3 regions of the Streptococcus sp. HMSC061E03 genome follow, and region 3 is predicted to be linked to each of the others. Evidence: predicted binding sites of a transcription regulator. Region 3 holds the regulator's gene; each other region holds the start of a gene.

Evidence for each region. Region 3 encodes Rex, which represses fermentation and respiration genes when NADH is low (regulators of the CRP and FNR family bind a similar motif). Its sites were predicted from a motif close to TTGTGAANTANTTCACAA; they were not measured.
Region 1: adhE (bifunctional acetaldehyde-CoA/alcohol dehydrogenase) is a predicted target of Rex. The motif match lies at 2,884-2,901, and genes of this name have one in related genera.
Region 2: adhP (alcohol dehydrogenase AdhP) is a predicted target of Rex. The motif match lies at 2,820-2,837, and genes of this name have one in related genera.

Annotation. Positions count from the first base shown of each region.
Region 1 is NZ_KV812802.1:39,979-45,800, forward strand. Features, by position in the region: gene HMPREF2917_RS10210 (low molecular weight protein-tyrosine-phosphatase) at 1-368, shown strand, start outside; gene HMPREF2917_RS10215 (MORN repeat-containing protein) at 397-801, shown strand; gene HMPREF2917_RS10220 (acyltransferase family protein) at 791-2,593, shown strand; gene adhE (bifunctional acetaldehyde-CoA/alcohol dehydrogenase) at 2,996-5,647, shown strand.
Region 2 is NZ_KV812792.1:70,419-76,240, forward strand. Features, by position in the region: gene HMPREF2917_RS07635 (NCS2 family permease) at 301-1,722, opposite strand; gene HMPREF2917_RS07640 (Cof-type HAD-IIB family hydrolase) at 1,898-2,710, shown strand; gene adhP (alcohol dehydrogenase AdhP) at 2,900-3,922, shown strand; gene HMPREF2917_RS07650 (PTS sugar transporter subunit IIB) at 4,296-5,285, shown strand; gene HMPREF2917_RS07655 (PTS mannose/fructose/sorbose transporter subunit IIC) at 5,313-5,822, shown strand, end outside.
Region 3 is NZ_KV812784.1:801,525-807,346, reverse strand. Features, by position in the region: gene gyrA (DNA gyrase subunit A) at 1-620, shown strand, start outside; gene HMPREF2917_RS04040 (class A sortase) at 634-1,377, shown strand; gene HMPREF2917_RS04035 (porphobilinogen deaminase) at 1,547-1,825, shown strand; gene radC (RadC family protein) at 1,880-2,563, shown strand; gene HMPREF2917_RS04025 (redox-sensing transcriptional repressor Rex) at 2,766-3,413, opposite strand; gene HMPREF2917_RS04020 (DUF4649 family protein) at 3,543-3,758, opposite strand; gene HMPREF2917_RS04015 (DUF1831 domain-containing protein) at 3,760-4,107, opposite strand; gene HMPREF2917_RS04010 (cysteine desulfurase family protein) at 4,117-5,229, opposite strand; gene HMPREF2917_RS04005 (ribose-phosphate diphosphokinase) at 5,239-5,822, opposite strand, start outside.

The sequences.
Region 1 (5,822 bases), on a different contig from region 3:
TTGTCATGAAGGATTTGACCGATCAGTATGAGATTGAAAGTCGGGCTACTTCTAGCTGGGAACATGGAAATCCTATCCATCGGGGAACCCAGAAAATCTTTCAACAACACCAGGTCCCGTATGATCCAGCTAAGACGTCCTTACAGATCAAGGAAGAGGATTTTTACAACTTTGATTTGATCCTAGGGATGGACGAAAACAATGTAGCAGATCTGAAGCGAATGGCTCCTGCAGGAACAGAACACAAGATTCATCTTTTTGCTGCTGAAAGTGTGCCAGATCCGTGGTATACCGGTGATTTTGAGGAGACCTATTCCAGAGTCCTGAGCGGCTGTAAGGCTTGGTTAGATCAGTTAGCAACTTCTTAAGAGTTTGATATGTGAGAGAATACAGAATATGAAAGAATTTTATGAGACCTATAAGGTCTATCTGACGCGAAAAAATTTAGAAATAGCAGCATTAGTCGTGATTATTCTATCTGCTTTGCTGGTTTTCCTTTCAGCCATTCCAGGTCAGGGCGTCTTGACCTTGGATAAGGGGGCGATCCGTTACGACGGAAGTTTGGTCCGTGGCAAGATGAATGGCAAGGGAACCGTCACCTTTAAAAATGGGGATACCTATACAGGTAACCTCGTCAACGGCTCTTTTAGCGGCTATGGTAAGTTTAAGTCCAAGGATGGTTGGACCTATGAAGGGCAGTTTGTTAACGGCCAACCGGAGGGCAAAGGCACCTTAACCACAGAAGCCAACGTCGTATACAAAGGAACATTCAAGCAGGGGATTTATCAAAATGCGCATTAAATGGTTTTCACTAGTCCGTGTTACAGGACTCTTATTGGTATTGCTTTACCATTTCTTCCAAAAAGCCTTTCCTGGAGGCTTCATTGGGGTAGATATTTTCTTCACCTTCTCAGGATTTTTGATTACAGCGCTCTTGATCGATGAATTTGCGCGCAAGCAAGGAATCGACTACCTGGCATTCTTGAAACGGCGCTTTTACCGGATCGTACCACCCCTTGTCTTTATGGTCTTGGTCGTGATGCCCTTTACCTTTATGGTCCAACGGGACTACGTGGCTGGTATTGGGACTCAGATTGCGGCGGTCTTCGGTTTTGTGACCAATTTCTTTGAGATGGCAACGGGTGGTAGTTACGAAAGTAACTTCATTCCACATCTCTTCCTTCATACCTGGAGTTTGGCTCTAGAAGTGCATTACTATGTGCTATGGGCACTTTTGGCATGGTTCTTGGCTAAGCGGGCTAAGACGGTTGGAAAGTACCGAGGCATGCTCTTCCTGGCATCCAGTGGGCTCTTTCTCTTCACCTTCTTGTCCATGTTCATCCGCGCCTTTCTGACAGCTAATTTCTCCACCATCTATTTTTCTAGCTTCACTCACATCTTCCCCTTCTTTGCGGGATCATGCCTAGCAACGGTGACAGGGATTGCCAATGTCAGCCCGAACTTTACAAAGCTGGTGCAGTCTTGGAGCATGAAAAAGACCTTATCGGTCTTGGGTGGAAGCTTTGCCTTCTTGTTTGTGCTCAGTCTTTTCTTGCCATTTGATAGCTTGTGGACCTATCTGTTTGGCTTTTTAGCAGCGACAATCGCAGCTTGTGCCATGATTCTGTCGGCCCGCATTCTCCATGAGAAGACGCCGGATAAAAAGGAACCAGCCATCCTCAATTTCTTGGCAGATACCAGTTATGGTGTCTACCTTTTCCACTGGCCTTTCTTTATCATCTTCTCTCAACATTTGGGAAATATGATGGCAGCCCTTGTGACGACGATCGTTTCCTTGATTCTAACGGCTCTGTCCTTCTATATTTTGGAGCCAACCATTGCAGGCAAGGAGCCTCGTGTCTTTGGTATGAAGATGGATCTCAGCTTTTTGACCAAACCGATCTTTTACCTCATGATTCCTCTGGCTCTCTTGATGGTTGGAATCTCCGCCTTTGCACCTACCGTTGGAGCTTTTGATGAGAGTTTGGTAGTGAGTGGGCTCAATCAAGCAGACAGCAAAATGCAGGTCACACGGACGCAGGTGGACAATGCGACTGCAACAGACTATAACGTCTCAAATGGTGTGACCATGATCGGTGATTCGGTTAACTTGCGAGCACAGGACTACCTGACTAAAGCCATCCCTGGCATCCAGATCGATGCAGTGGTGAGCCGTCAGTTGGAAAATGGAATGAAGGTCTTTGAGACCGATATCTCCAATAAAGTTCTCCTAAAAAATGTGGTCATTGCCCTAGGAACCAATACTGTAAGCAACTACAAAGAATTGCTGGATCAGTATGTTGAGAAACTTCCAAAAGGCCGTCGCTTGATCCTTGTGACACCATATGATGGGCGCTATGCCAACGATCAGTCCAGTGAATCGGTTCAAACGCGTCTTTATGAGTTGGAACTAGCTAAGAAATACGACTTTATCACGATTGCGGACTGGTACCAAGTAGCAATTGAAAATCCAAACATTTGGGTGGGAACAGACTCTGTTCACTTCAATATGGAAACCAATGGTGGGGAACTCTATGCTCAAACAGTCAAAGAAGCCCTTGATAAGGCCGAAAAAGGTCCGGTCAAGAAGTAACAATGCTTCTCTGAAACTGAAACAAAACAAATCCTAACAAAATAAAACAAAAAGCAACTTTTTACTTGTAAAAAGCTGCTTATTTTAGTAAGATTAAGAAAACGCTTACAAAAATCAATTGAAAACATCTCTTTGTGAAGAAAAAATTTTTTTAATTATTTTTTCACAATTTTGCTAGACAATTGCTTTCACATCAATAAGATTGATAAAAATTTCACAAACTTCAAAAAAATCTTTGTGAAAGTTGCTTGGAAGTGTTTACAAAAATCTCAAAATAGAGTACAATTATATTGTGAAATAATTAACAAATCGAAATTTCTTACACTATTCTTGAAAATTTCAGAAAACATGAAAAAGTTCTAGAAAAGGATAAGGGTTTCAAACATTGGAGGAAAGCATCAAATGGCTGATAAAAAAACTCTCTCACCTGAAGAAAAGAAACTCGCTGCTGAAAAACACGTAGACGAGTTGGTGCAAAAAGCGCTGGTGGCGCTTGAAGAAATGCGCAAATTGGATCAGGAGCAAGTAGACTACATTGTGGCGAAAGCATCTGTGGCGGCTCTTGACGCTCACGGTGAGCTCGCTCTTCATGCCTATGAAGAAACTGGTCGTGGAGTCTTTGAAGACAAGGCGACGAAGAACTTGTTCGCTTGTGAACACGTAGTAAATAACATGCGTCACACGAAAACAGTTGGTGTCATTTCAGAAGATGACGTCACTGGTTTGACCCTGATTGCTGAGCCAGTCGGAGTTGTCTGCGGAATCACACCTACAACCAACCCAACTTCAACAGCAATCTTTAAAGCATTGATTTCCTTGAAGACACGGAACCCTATTGTCTTTGCCTTCCACCCATCTGCTCAAGAATCATCTGCTCATGCGGCACAAATCGTCCGCGATGCAGCAATTGCAGCTGGAGCACCTGAGAACTGTGTGCAATGGATTACCCAACCTTCTATGGAAGCAACCAGTGCCCTTATGAAACACGAAGGAGTTGCGACTATCCTTGCGACCGGTGGTAACGCCATGGTTAAAGCAGCATACTCATGTGGGAAGCCAGCTCTTGGGGTTGGTGCCGGAAACGTGCCTGCTTACGTTGAAAAATCAGCCAACATCCGCCAAGCAGCACACGATATCGTCATGTCTAAATCATTTGACAACGGTATGGTCTGTGCGTCTGAACAAGCGGTCATCATCGATAAAGAAATCTACGATGAGTTTGTTGAAGAATTCAAATCTTACCACACTTACTTTGTTAACAAAAAAGAAAAAGCCCTTCTTGAAGAGTTCTGCTTCGGCGTAAAAGCCAACAGCAAGAACTGCGCGGGTGCGAAATTGAATGCGGACATCGTTGGGAAACCAGCAGCATGGATCGCTGAACAAGCTGGCTTCACTGTACCAGAAGGAACCAATATCCTTGCGGCAGAATGTAAAGAAGTTGGTGAAAAAGAACCGTTGACTCGTGAAAAATTGTCACCAGTCATCGCTGTTTTGAAATCTGAAAGCCGTGAAGACGGAATTAACAAAGCTCGCCAAATGGTTGAATTCAACGGTCTTGGTCACTCAGCAGCCATCCATACTGCTGATGAAGAATTGACCAAAGAATTTGGTAAAGCAGTTAAAGCTATTCGTGTGATCTGCAACTCTCCTTCGACTTTCGGTGGTATCGGGGATGTTTACAATGCCTTCTTGCCATCATTAACACTTGGATGTGGTTCTTACGGACGCAACTCTGTTGGGGACAACGTTAGTGCCATCAACCTCTTGAATATCAAAAAAGTCGGACGCCGGAGAAATAACATGCAATGGATGAAACTTCCTTCAAAAACATACTTTGAACGTGATTCAATTGAATACCTACAAAAATGTCGTGACGTTGAACGTGTCATGATCGTTACAGACCACGCTATGGTAGAGCTTGGTTTCCTTGATCGTATCATCGAACAGCTTGACCTTCGTCGCAACAAGGTGGTTTACCAAATCTTTGCAGACGTAGAACCAGATCCAGATATCACAACTGTTGAACGTGGTACAGAGATCATGCGTGCCTTCAAACCAGATACGATCATTGCTCTCGGTGGTGGATCACCAATGGATGCGGCCAAAGTTATGTGGCTCTTCTACGAACAACCAGAAGTGGACTTCCGTGACTTGGTACAAAAATTCATGGATATCCGTAAACGTGCCTTCAAGTTCCCATTGCTTGGTAAGAAGACTAAATTTATTGCGATCCCAACAACATCTGGTACAGGATCTGAAGTAACTCCATTTGCCGTTATCTCTGATAAAGCAAACAACCGTAAATACCCAATCGCAGACTACTCATTGACTCCAACAGTTGCCATCGTAGACCCTGCCTTGGTATTGACAGTTCCAGGATCTGTTGCAGCAGACACTGGTATGGACGTCTTGACGCACGCGACAGAAGCTTACGTATCACAAATGGCTAGCGACTTCACAGATGGTCTTGCTCTTCAAGCTATTAAACTTGTCTTTGAAAACTTGGAAAGCTCAGTCAAGAATGCGGACTTCCATTCACGCGAAAAGATGCACAATGCGTCAACCATCGCAGGTATGGCCTTCGCCAATGCCTTCCTCGGTATTTCTCACTCAATGGCCCACAAGATCGGTGCGCAATTCCACACCATCCACGGACGGACCAATGCCATCTTGCTTCCATACGTTATCCGCTACAACGGTACACGCCCAGCTAAGACAGCTACATGGCCTAAGTACAACTACTACCGTGCAGATGAAAAATACCAAGATATCGCTCGTATGCTAGGACTTCCATGCTCTACTCCAGAAGAAGCCGTTGAAGCTTACGCAAAAGCTGTATACGAACTCGGTGAACGCTGTGGTATCGAAATGAACTTCAAAGCACAAGGCATCGATGAAAAAGAATGGAAGAAACATTCTCGTGAATTGGCCTTCCTTGCTTATGAAGATCAATGTTCACCAGCTAACCCACGTCTTCCAATGGTAGACCATATGCAAGAAATCATCGAAGATGCTTACTATGGTTACAAGGAACGTCCAGGACGTCGTAAATAAGACGCCAAGGAACAACTGATGTTTATCAGCTACCCCCACTCGAAAGAGTGGGGGATTTTTGCTATTTGGGTCCAAAACTCGTTTTTTCATAAAAAATTAGACTTTTTTTCAGAAATTGTGTTATTTTTATAGCATTCCGAGCTATTTTATGTTACCCTATAGTGTGTGAATCTGC
Region 2 (5,822 bases), on a different contig from region 3:
ACAAACTATTTTAAAGTAAAATAAGTTAAGTGATTCCGCAAAAAAAAATAAATTTGAGTTCCAATTTTTAAATCGATTTAAGAAAACACTGAAACTTTCCGCTGTGAGAAAAGTGCCTGAAACAATAACGTTTCAGGCACTCAGAATTATTGAGACCTTAGGCTCAATAATTAGTCATGGAACTTCGAAGAAGTTCGCTGACGTCCGTACTCACCTAAGGAATGTTTTTGGTATAACTTTGTCTTCAATCTGAAAGGAATGGGAGACAACTCCCATTCCTTTTTGGCACTTTTCTGATACTTAATTCAAGGCCATGCTAACGTAGTTTAAAATAAAGAGAACATCTAGGATCCAAATCATGCTGTGCACTTCTTTGGCTTCTCCTTTAACCACTTTCACTAAGCTATAGGTGATAAATCCAGCAGCGATCCCTTGTGTAATCGAGTAGCTGAAGCCCATAAAGATAGAGGTAAAGAAAGCAGGAACTGCTTCTGACATATCTTCCCAATGGATATTTTTCAAGCCACTCAACATCATGATCCCAACAACAATCAAAATTGGGGCTGTGGCAGCGGTCGGTACAATCGCCAACAACGGACTAAAGAGACTTGAAATAGCAAAACAGATCGCTACAACCAAGGCTGTCAAACCAGTGCGTCCACCAGCTCCAATACCAGCTGCAGATTCAACATACGTCGTTACGTTTGAAGTTCCTGCAATAGCTCCGACTGAAGTCGCTACAAGGTCTGAATAGAGGGCCTTATCTAATTTCGCTGATTGATGGTTTTCCCCATTTGTCGCAACAATCCCAACTTTTTCACCCGTACCGATTAGAGTTCCAATTGTATCAAAAATATCCGTCAAGGAGAAGGCTAAGATGGCCATTAAGGTCTCAGGCAAACGAGACGTATTGGAAATCAAAGAACCCAATCCTTTCGATCCTAAAGCTTGACCAAAGATCGTGCCTAAATCATTAAAGGCAGCTCCTAGATGGTTACTTGCAAAGTCAATTTTAGTGATATCAACAACATGGATGAGAATTCCAAGAACAGTCGTTGCTAAGATGGAAAGGATAATCCCACCTTTAATCCCTTTGACAACAAAGAAAATAGTAATCGCAAGACCAACAAGAGCCAAGAGGACAGCTGGATTGTTAAAATCAACCAATCCAGGAACAGCAGATGCATTGGCTGAGATCGTTGCATTCGCCTTATCTGCTCCTTCTCCGACCACTGTATAGGTATGAGGGTCAATCGTGAATTTCAAAAATCCTGCATTCTTAATTCCAACATAGGCCAAGAAAATCCCGATCCCCGCTGAAATAGCAGAGCGAAGAGCTGTCGGAATCGATTCGATGATCATCTTCCGAACATTTGTCAATGTGATAATCAATGAAATCACTCCACAAATGAAGACCATCCCCAAAGCTTCCTGCCATGAGTAGCCCATACCAAATACAACGGTAAAGGTAAAGAAGGCATTCAAGCCCATCCCAGGTGCTTGTGCATAAGGTAAATTGGCATAAAAAGCCATCATCAAGGTCCCGACAACGGATCCAATAATCGTTGCAAGGAAGACTCCTTGAGCTGGCATACCTGTTTGTGACAACATTTGAGGGTTTACGAAGAGGATATAACTCATCGCAAAAAAGGTTGTCAAACCAGCAAGAACCTCTGTTCGAACAGTGGTTCCATGTTCTGAAAGTTTAAAAAACTTATCCATTTCAGAATAAACTCCTTTTTCATCATTCTCGCTCCCAATCAATTTGCGAACGTTATTTCTATTTTACCAAAAGATCTTTCGCCTTTCAAGAAATCCTACTTCTCTTCTCGATTTTTGAGCGCTTTTCCGATTTTTCTGATATAATGGTCTCATTCTTCTCGAAAGGAACTGAAATATGCATAAAAAGATGATCGCTCTAGATCTAGACGGTACCCTCTTAAATTCCGAAAGCAAATTGAGCGACTTTACCATTGAGACCATTAAAAAAATTAGTGCTCTTGGTCATAAAGTCATTATTACAACAGGCCGCCCCTACCGTATGGCACATACCTATTACAAACAACTAGAGCTAGATACTCCGATGATCAATTTTAACGGCTCCCTTACGCATCTACCTGAGAAAAAATGGTCGGATGAACAATGCTTGACTTTAGATAAAAAATACCTGCTAGATATGGTCGCTAACCGAGACACTATCCAAGCGGACTTTATAGCAGGCGAATACCGCAATAAATTCTTTATTACCGATCCAAATGAGCACGTTGCAGACCCTAAATTATTCGGTATTGAATCTTTCCAACCAGAAAATCAATTCAATCCCGAGCGGGTAACGAGCGACCCAAACTGTATCCTCTTTCAAACGAAAGCGGAAGACAAATATGCTCTGGCAGATGAAATGAATCGTCATTATGACTACAATCTGTCTATCAATACTTGGGGTGGTCCCTTAAATATTCTGGAATGCAATCCCAAAAATGTGACCAAAGCATCTGCTCTTACCTACCTTCTAGATAAACTCAATATGGATCAGAAGGATTTGATTGCCTTTGGAGACGAGCACAACGATACCGACATGCTAGCTCTCGCTGGTCATGGATACGCCATGAAAAATGCCAGCTCCGTCCTTCTCCCTTATGCAGACTCCGTCACAGATTTCACGAATAACGAAGATGGTGTCGCGCGTCAACTCATTCAATTATTCTTATAAAACTAACAGACATGAGTTATCCCCTCATGTCTTTTTCTGCGCCAAATCCTTAATCGGTTAATCAATACCTTCCTATTTTTACATTTTTTTCATTGCCTTGCCATCTGGTTTGTGATATTATTAACATAGTTATTAAAGAAGCGCTTTCAAAAAACTAAATCGCTTCTCGTTCACTTAAGGAGGAACAAAATGAAAGCTGTTGTTGTAAATCCAGAAGGTACTGGTGTTGAAATCGTTGCAAACAAAGACGTACGTCCACTTGAAACAGGGGAAGCTCTTGTTCAAATCGAATACTGTGGTGTCTGCCACACTGACTTGCACGTTGCTCACGGAGACTTCGGTAAAGTTCCAGGCCGTGTTCTTGGACACGAAGGAATCGGTATTGTTAAAGAAGTTGCTCCAGATGTTAAGAGCCTAAAAGTTGGGGATCGTGTCAGTGTTGCATGGTTCTTCGAAGGATGTGGAACTTGCGAATACTGTACAACTGGTCGTGAAACCCTTTGCCGTACTGTAAAAAATGCTGGCTACTCTGTTGATGGAGGAATGGCTGAACAATGTATCGTTACTGCAGATTACGCAGTGAAAGTACCGGAAGGATTAGATCCAGCCCAAGCTTCTTCTATTACGTGTGCAGGTGTTACCACTTACAAAGCCATCAAAGAAGCCAAAGCTGAACCAGGACAATGGATCGTTATCTATGGAGCTGGTGGACTAGGAAACTTGGCTGTTCAATATGCTAAGAAAGTCTTCAACGCACATGTCATCGCTGTCGATATCAACAATGATAAACTAGAATTGGCAAAAGAAGTTGGTGCAGACTTTGTCATCAACGGTCGCGAAGTTGAAGATGTCCCAGGATTAATCAAAGAAAAAACAAATGGTGGAGCTCACTCTGCTGTCGTAACAGCTGTTTCTAAAGTAGCTTTCAACCAAGCAGTAGATTCTGTTCGTGCAGGTGGCCGCGTGATCGCAGTTGGTCTTCCTTCTGAAATGATGGACCTCAGCATTGTGAAAACGGTATTAGATGGTATCCAAGTCATTGGTTCTCTTGTAGGAACTCGTAAAGACTTGGAAGAAGCTTTCCAATTTGGGGCAGAAGGCTTGGTAGTCCCTGTCGTTCAAAAACGTCCAGTGGAAGATGCTGTCAAAGTCTTTGACGAAATGGAAGCCGGAACCATTCAAGGACGTATGGTACTTGACTTTACAAACTAAACAACTGAACCTACAGGACTAGCCCAACTGGGCTAGTCTTTTTGAGTGCTCTCAATCACTCTATTTTACAATTTATTATATATTTATTTTTATTTTCGAGAATATCGTTTGATTGTCGGAATCTTTTCATTAAGAACAAAATCCTATAAAACATGTCTATTATTGTTTTTTTAAGCATCAACAAGTAATAAACAAAATGCATTCAAGAGCATTCTTTTTCTATCTAACGATAATTTAATATAATAAATTAATGTTTTTACATCGAGATTTTGATAGAAAAATTGACTTAAGTGTGGAAACGATTTATAATAAAGTAGCTTAAAGTTTTCTTAAACTGAAAGTCAAACAAATTTTATAAGGAGGAATGTCAATAATGAGTATTGGTATCATTATTGCTAGCCACGGTGAATTTGCAGCTGGAATCCACCAATCCGGCTCGATGATCTTTGGGGATCAAGAGAAAGTTCAAGTGGTTACGTTCATGCCAAGTGAAGGCCCGGATGATCTCTATGCTAAATTCAATGCAGCTGTTGCCGCATTTGATGCAGAAGATGAAGTCTTGGTTTTGGCTGACCTTTGGAGTGGTTCTCCATTTAACCAAGCAAGTCGCGTCATGGGAGAAAATCCAGATCGTAAATTTGCGATCATCACAGGATTGAACCTTCCGATGTTGATTCAAGCTTATACAGAACGTTTGATGGATGCAAATGCCGGCGTTGATCAAGTCGCTGCAAACATCATCAAGGAAGCAAAAGACGGTGTCAAAGCCCTTCCAGAAGAATTGAATCCTGTTGAAGAAGCTAGTACAGCCGCTGCTGCTCCTGTAGCCCAAGCTGCTATTCCAGAAGGAACGGTTATCGGAGATGGAAAACTCAAGATTAACCTTGCCCGCTTAGATACACGTCTTCTTCATGGACAAGTCGCAACTGCTTGGACACCTGATTCAAAAGCCGATCGGATCATTGTTGCTTCAGATTCTGTTGCCAAAGATGAACTCCGTAAGGAATTGATCAAACAAGCGGCACCAAATGGTGTGAAAGCAAACGTTGTCCCAATTCAAAAATTGATCGACGTTGCAAAAGATCCACGTTTTGGAAATACCCATGCTTTGATCTTATTTGAAACACCTCAAGATGCTCTTCGCGCCATCGAAGGTGGTGTTCCGATTAAAACCTTGAACGTTGGTTCAATGGCCCACTCAACTGGTAAAACCATGGTGAACAATGTGTTATCAATGGATAAAGATGATGTGGCTACATTTGAAAAAATGCGTGATCTTGGAGTTGAATTTGACGTCCGTAAAGTGCCAAATGACTCTAAGAAAGATTTGTTTGACTTAATTAACAAAGCTAACGTTCAATAATCGATTACTTACGAAAGGATTTTAAACATGTCTATTATTTCTATGGTATTAGTGGTCGTTGTTGCCTTCTTAGCAGGTCTTGAAGGTATCCTTGACCAATTCCAATTCCACCAACCCCTTGTTGCTTGTACCTTAATCGGTTTGGTAACAGGTAACTTGACTGCTGGCATTATGCTTGGTGGTTCACTTCAATTTATTGCACTTGGCTGGGCAAACATTGGTGCCGCAGTTGCACCCGATGCTGCCCTTGCATCTGTCGCTGCTGCCATCATCATGGTACTTGGGGGAGACTTCAGTACAAAAGGAATCGCTGTTGCTCAAGGTGTCGCTATTCCACTTGCAGTTGCTGGTCTTTTCTTGACCATGATCGTCCGTACCCTTTCCGTTGGTTTGGTTCACACTGCCGACGCTGCTGCTAGAAAAGGGGATATCAAAGGTGTAGAACGCGCTCACTTTGTGGCCCTTCTTCTTCAAGGTCTTCGTATCGCCATTCCTGCAGCCCTCTTGTTGATGATTCCTGCTGAAACTGTTAAAACT
Region 3 (5,822 bases):
TTACGACGCGACAAGGATTGGTCAAGAGGACCAATGTAGCTGAATTTTCAAATATTCGACAGAACGGTCTCAAAGCTCTGAATCTGCGTGATGAGGATGAATTGATCAATGTTTTCCTTACAGATGGTAATGCTGATGTTATTATCGGTACCAAGTACGGTTATTCTGTCCGCTTTAATGAGGCTGTAGTCCGCAATATGGGACGTTCTGCCACTGGTGTACGTGGTGTGAATCTCCGTGAAGGAGACAAGGTTGTTGGAGCTAGTGTCGTTACCGATCAAGATGAAGTATTGATTATTACTGAAAAAGGCTATGGTAAGCGCACAATGGCTAGCGAGTACCCAACTAAGGGCCGTGGCGGTAAAGGGATTAAAACTGCCAATATTACAGAGAAAAATGGTCCATTGGCTGGTCTTTTAACCATTAAAGGTGATGAAGATCTGATGATCATTACCGATACCGGTGTCATGATCCGCACAAGTGTTGGGAATATCTCTCAAACGGGTCGTTCAACTCAGGGTGTGAAAGTCATGAGACTGGATCAGGATGCGAAAATTGTGACCTTTACAACAGTCCAACCCGATGAAAAAGATGAAGAAGTAGTGGAAGAAAACGAATAGATAAGGGGACAGCATGTCACGCAAAAGAAAAAAGAAAAAGAGTTTACGCAATACTCTTATCAACATCGTTGCAACACTTTTGATTATTCTCTCGCTTCTCTTGATTTTCAATGCTCCGATCCGAAACATGATTATGGTTTGGCATACCAACCAATATCAGGTTAGCAAGGTCGATAAAAAAACCATTGATAAGAATAAAGAAGTGAAGACGAGCTTTGATTTCCAACATGTCCAGTCACTTTCGACGGAAGCCGTCATCAATGCCCAATGGCAAGCTCAAAAACTACCAGTAATTGGGGGAATTTCGATTCCTGAATTAAACATGAACCTTCCGATCTTTAAGGGGCTTGAAAATGTAGCCCTCTACTACGGAGCAGGGACCATGAAGGAAAACCAAGTCATGGGACAAGGCAATTATTCTCTTGCTAGTCACCACGTATTTGGCCTAACTGGAGCTAATGCCATGTTATTCTCACCATTAGAGAAAGCCAAGGCGGGTATGAAGATCTACATCACGGACAAAGAAAAAATCTATACTTATGTCATCTCGTCTGTTGAGACAGTGACTCCAGACCGTGTAGATGTCATTCAAGATCGTGAAGGCGTTAATGAGATCACCTTGGTGACCTGTGAGGATGCTGCAGCGACTTACCGTACGATTGTAAAAGGAAATTTGGAAACCTCTGTTGACTATGACAAGGCTCCAAAAGACATCCTGGATTCATTCAGCAAGTCTTATAATCAAATGCAACTATAAGAAAATAAAGCCCGAGACAGAAATGTCTGGGCTTTTTCTATGTAGGAAGCTAGGAGAAATTCTTGTAAAATTGTAAGAGATTGGTAATATAATGTAAGGAACTTGTCATAATATTAAGGGAAAATCAGTATATAATAGAGGAGAAAGAGTATGATAAGGAGGTAGAATAGTGACAAAAGAGCGAATTTATCATCTCTTACATCATTTCTACAATCTCTTAGTAAATGATTTTCCACGAAATGGTTTAATTACGAAAGGAATCTACGAAGTAGAGCAGGTCTACCAAGCTTTAGAGGCCATTCCTCAGAGCCAGGAGTACTTGATTCGCTGTGAAATTCAACAGTTTTTAAAAGAGCTTGAACAAGTTCAAACAGGTTACCAGATCCGCTTTAATAAAGATGAAGTCTTAGTTTTAGATGATTTGAAGGAAGAAATCACCTGTAAATAATGCAAGGTCGTCGTTTTCTCTATTTATTACGAATTAATAAGTGAGGAGGAAATTATGTACGACATATCATTTATTGAACCATCTTTGCTTCCTAGAGAACGTTTGGTTTCTGAAGGGGTAGATAAGCTGAGTCATCAAGAATTGCTATCCATTCTCTTACGGACAGGCAATAAGAAAAAAAGCGTTTATGAGATTGCACAAGTTCTTTTGAGTTCGGTTAATAGTTTAAAGGAGTTAAGTCAATTAACCCTAGAGGAGCTACAGGAAATCTCAGGTATTGGCCGGGTGAAGGCCATCGAACTTCAGGCTGTGATTGAGTTTGGACGAAGGATTCATAAAGATGAATTGATGAGTTCTGAACAGATCATGAGCAGTCAGAAATTGGCCCATAAAATTCAACAGGAAATCGGCCATAAGAAACAGGAGCACCTGGTTGCCCTCTATTTAAATACGCAGAATGAAATTATTCATCAGCAGACCATTTTTATTGGAACCGTGAATCGAAGTATTGCGGAGCCACGTGAAATCCTGCATTATGCACTAAAGCACATGGCAACCTCTATCATCTTGGCGCACAATCATCCATCTGGTGCCGTATTTCCCAGTAAAAACGATGATGAAGTAACGCATCGAGTTTTAGAGGCCTGTGAAGTGATGGGCTTAACCCTATTGGATCACTTGATTGTATCTGAAGAAAACTATTATAGTTACCGTGAAGAAACCGATTATTTGGCATAAAAAAGAGAGTGGGACAGAAATCGGTCATTCGTTAGAATTCGATTTCGTCGTTCCACCTCCGCACAGTTGAGTAGGCCTGTATAAGCTGATGAAATCAGCGTATTAGAGCCCACTCAACAACTGCGTCTTGCTCGACAATCCAAAAACAATAGAGAGGCTAGGACTTTTGTCCCAGCCTCTTTTCTTGTTAATGTATAAGTCTTTATTCTTCGTTTTTTCGCATGAAATAAAGGAGTGTTTGCAATTCACTGGTGAGATCGACATATTGGACGACGACATCTTTAGGGACTGTCAGATGCACTGGTGAGAAACTGAGAATTCCCTTGACACCAGCGTCTACCAAAAGGCTAGCCACTTCTTGAGCTTTGACGCTTGGAACAGTTAGGATGGCTGTTTGAATGCCTTCTTGTTTGAGCTTTTCTTTGATGGTGGAAATACCGTAAATGGGAATTCCGTCCTTACTTTTGGTATTGATCAGCTCATGATCGTCTAGATCAAACGCCATGACAATTTTCATCTTATTGCGTTCATGGAAGCGATAGTTGAGAAGCGCACTTCCCATATTTCCGATCCCCACAATAGCGACATTGGTAATAGCATTGTCATTTAACAGATCGGCAAAGAAGTTCATCAGTTTATTTACGTCATAACCAAATCCCCGTCTTCCTAATTCACCAAAATAAGAAAAATCTCGGCGAACAGTAGCAGAGTCAATCCCAATTGCATCAGCAATTTGCTTGGAATTTGCGCGCTCTATTTTTTCAGAGTTAAAGCGTTTAAAAATTCGGTAGTAGAGCGATAAGCGTTTTGCTGTTGCGCGTGGAATTGGAGTATTTTTATCATGTTTCACAATATCACAACCTTTCCCTCTTATTGTATAGGAAGATTGTGAAAAAATCAACTATCTAGAGCGGTTTTTAAAAAATATTTTTGTCTAAAGAAAAAGCTGATGGCGATGGAGAGTTCCATCAGCATCAGCTTAGTTTTCAGCTTGTTCTACCTTTTTCAAAAAAGCATAAAGTCCATCGACTCGCCCTGTATAGGGGAGCTTTTCCCCCTTGTATTCAATGGATACGATTGAGTAAGAGTCAGGCAAGGTTACACAGCCTGAAAAAGCTAGGATGCAGGCTGCAAGGTCGGGATAAGTAGTCGTTCGTTCTACTTGGTAAGCGTCGATATAAGTTAAGGTTACCATATTAGACCTCTGTTTTGTTGAAAATTTCTCTTTCGACAAGACTATCCATTAGGAAATAGAATTTTTGTTGGATGATATCATTCTCTGGATTTTTAAAGATATTAACCAGGCGAAGTCCAGACTTGTCAGTAATATTGATCTTAAAACCTGTCAAATCTTTATTGAAAATGATTTTAAGTAAGAAGCCTTCGCCGCTATTTGGAACGGCTTCGAGCAAACGATTTAACTCGTAATTTCCAACTTTTGTAACAGCAAATGTATTATCACGTAAGGTATATTTTTTTACATTTGGGTGTAGACTATAGGTATATTTGCAGTCTTTCAATGAAACACTTGTTTCAAAAGCCATATTGTTCTCCTATGATAAAATTTCTTTAAGTTTTGAGAGGAAGTCTTGAACCTCCTCTACGGTATTGAGTTCTGAAAAACTAATTCGAAGGGATTCTTTTAGACGTGAGCTATCTTTTCCATAGAGCGCCTCAAGGACATGGCTGGGTTGAACTGTACCAGCGGTACAAGCAGAACCTGTAGAGACAGAAATTCCAGCAAGATCGAGTCGCATCAGTAAAACGTCATTTTGGACACCCGGAAAGCCAAGGTTCCAAACAAATGGAAGATGATCCTCATTCGCATTTACGTAGTAGTCGTAGGCTGCTAAACCATTGACTAGCTCTTGGCCGAGTTTTTGAACCTGGTGGAAATTTTCTTCTTGATGAAGTGTAGCTTGCTGAAGCGCGGTTGCCATCCCGACAATAGAAATAAGATTTTCCGTGCTGGCTCTCATCTTATTTTCCTGATCCCCACCATGTAAGAGATTATCAAAATCTGGGGTGGCCGCATAAAGGAAGCCGACGCCCTTTGGTCCGTGGAATTTGTGGGCAGAAGCACTGAGAAAATCAATTCCCAACTCTTCGGGATAGACAGGGACCTTTCCAATTGCTTGTACAGCATCAACATGAAAGGCAGCTGGATGATCTTTTAAGAGTTCTCCGATTTCTTTAATCGGTAGAAGATCGCCTGTCTCGTTATTGGCAAACATGGTAGAGACAAGAATGGTATCCGGTCTAAGTGCCGCCTTGATATCACGAGCCTGAATGCGTCCATCTCTTGGTTGGACGATCGTCACTTCAAATCCGAAACGTTCTACAAGATATTCGATGGGTTCTAGAACCGCATGGTGTTCCAAAGCGGTCGTAATGATGTGTTTGCCATCTGCTTGATGTTTCAAGCAGTAGCCTTTTATAACGGTATTATTACTTTCTGATCCACCTGAAGTGAAGAAAATACGATTTGGAAGAGTATGGAGAGACTGAGCAATCTGCTCGCGAGATTCTCGGAGGAGTTTACTAGCCATCCGTCCATGAGCATGAAGGCTCGATGGATTTCCAAAAGTGGTCTTCATAGTTGCAGACATTTTATCAATGACTTCAGGTAGAAGGGGAGTTGTTGCGGCATTATCAAAATATATCACATTAAGACCTTATTTCTTGTGGTAGGCAAATAGAGGACTAACAGGTTTTCTTTCTTGAATGCGAACAATAGCTTCAGCGATCAGTTCGCTAGCTGTCAGATAGTTAATATTTTTTGGTGTTGGTCCATTTGGAGCAACAGAATCGGTTACCAAGATTTCTTTGATCGGAGCTTGGTCTAATAATTCAACAGCGCCTTTTACAAATAAACCATGGCTTGAAACAGCATAAATTTCAGTAGCACCTTCGCGTTCGACGATTTTCGCAGCTTCTGAGAATGTCTTACCGGTATTGAGGATATCGTCAATCAAGATTGCTTTCTTATCTTTGACATCCCCGATAATATAGCCATAATCACGGTTTGCATCATCTTGTTCGTAATCAATGATGGCAATCGGTGCATCAAGATATTCCGCTAAACTACGAGCCCGTTTGACACCTGAGTTTTTAGGACTGACGACTACAACATCAGGACCAGTTAGACCTTTATTAATGTAGTGTTCTGCAAAGAGTGGAATGGTAAAGAGGTTATCCACGGCAATATCGAAGAAACCTTGGACCTGAACAGCGTGGAGATCCAGTGTGACGACGCGAT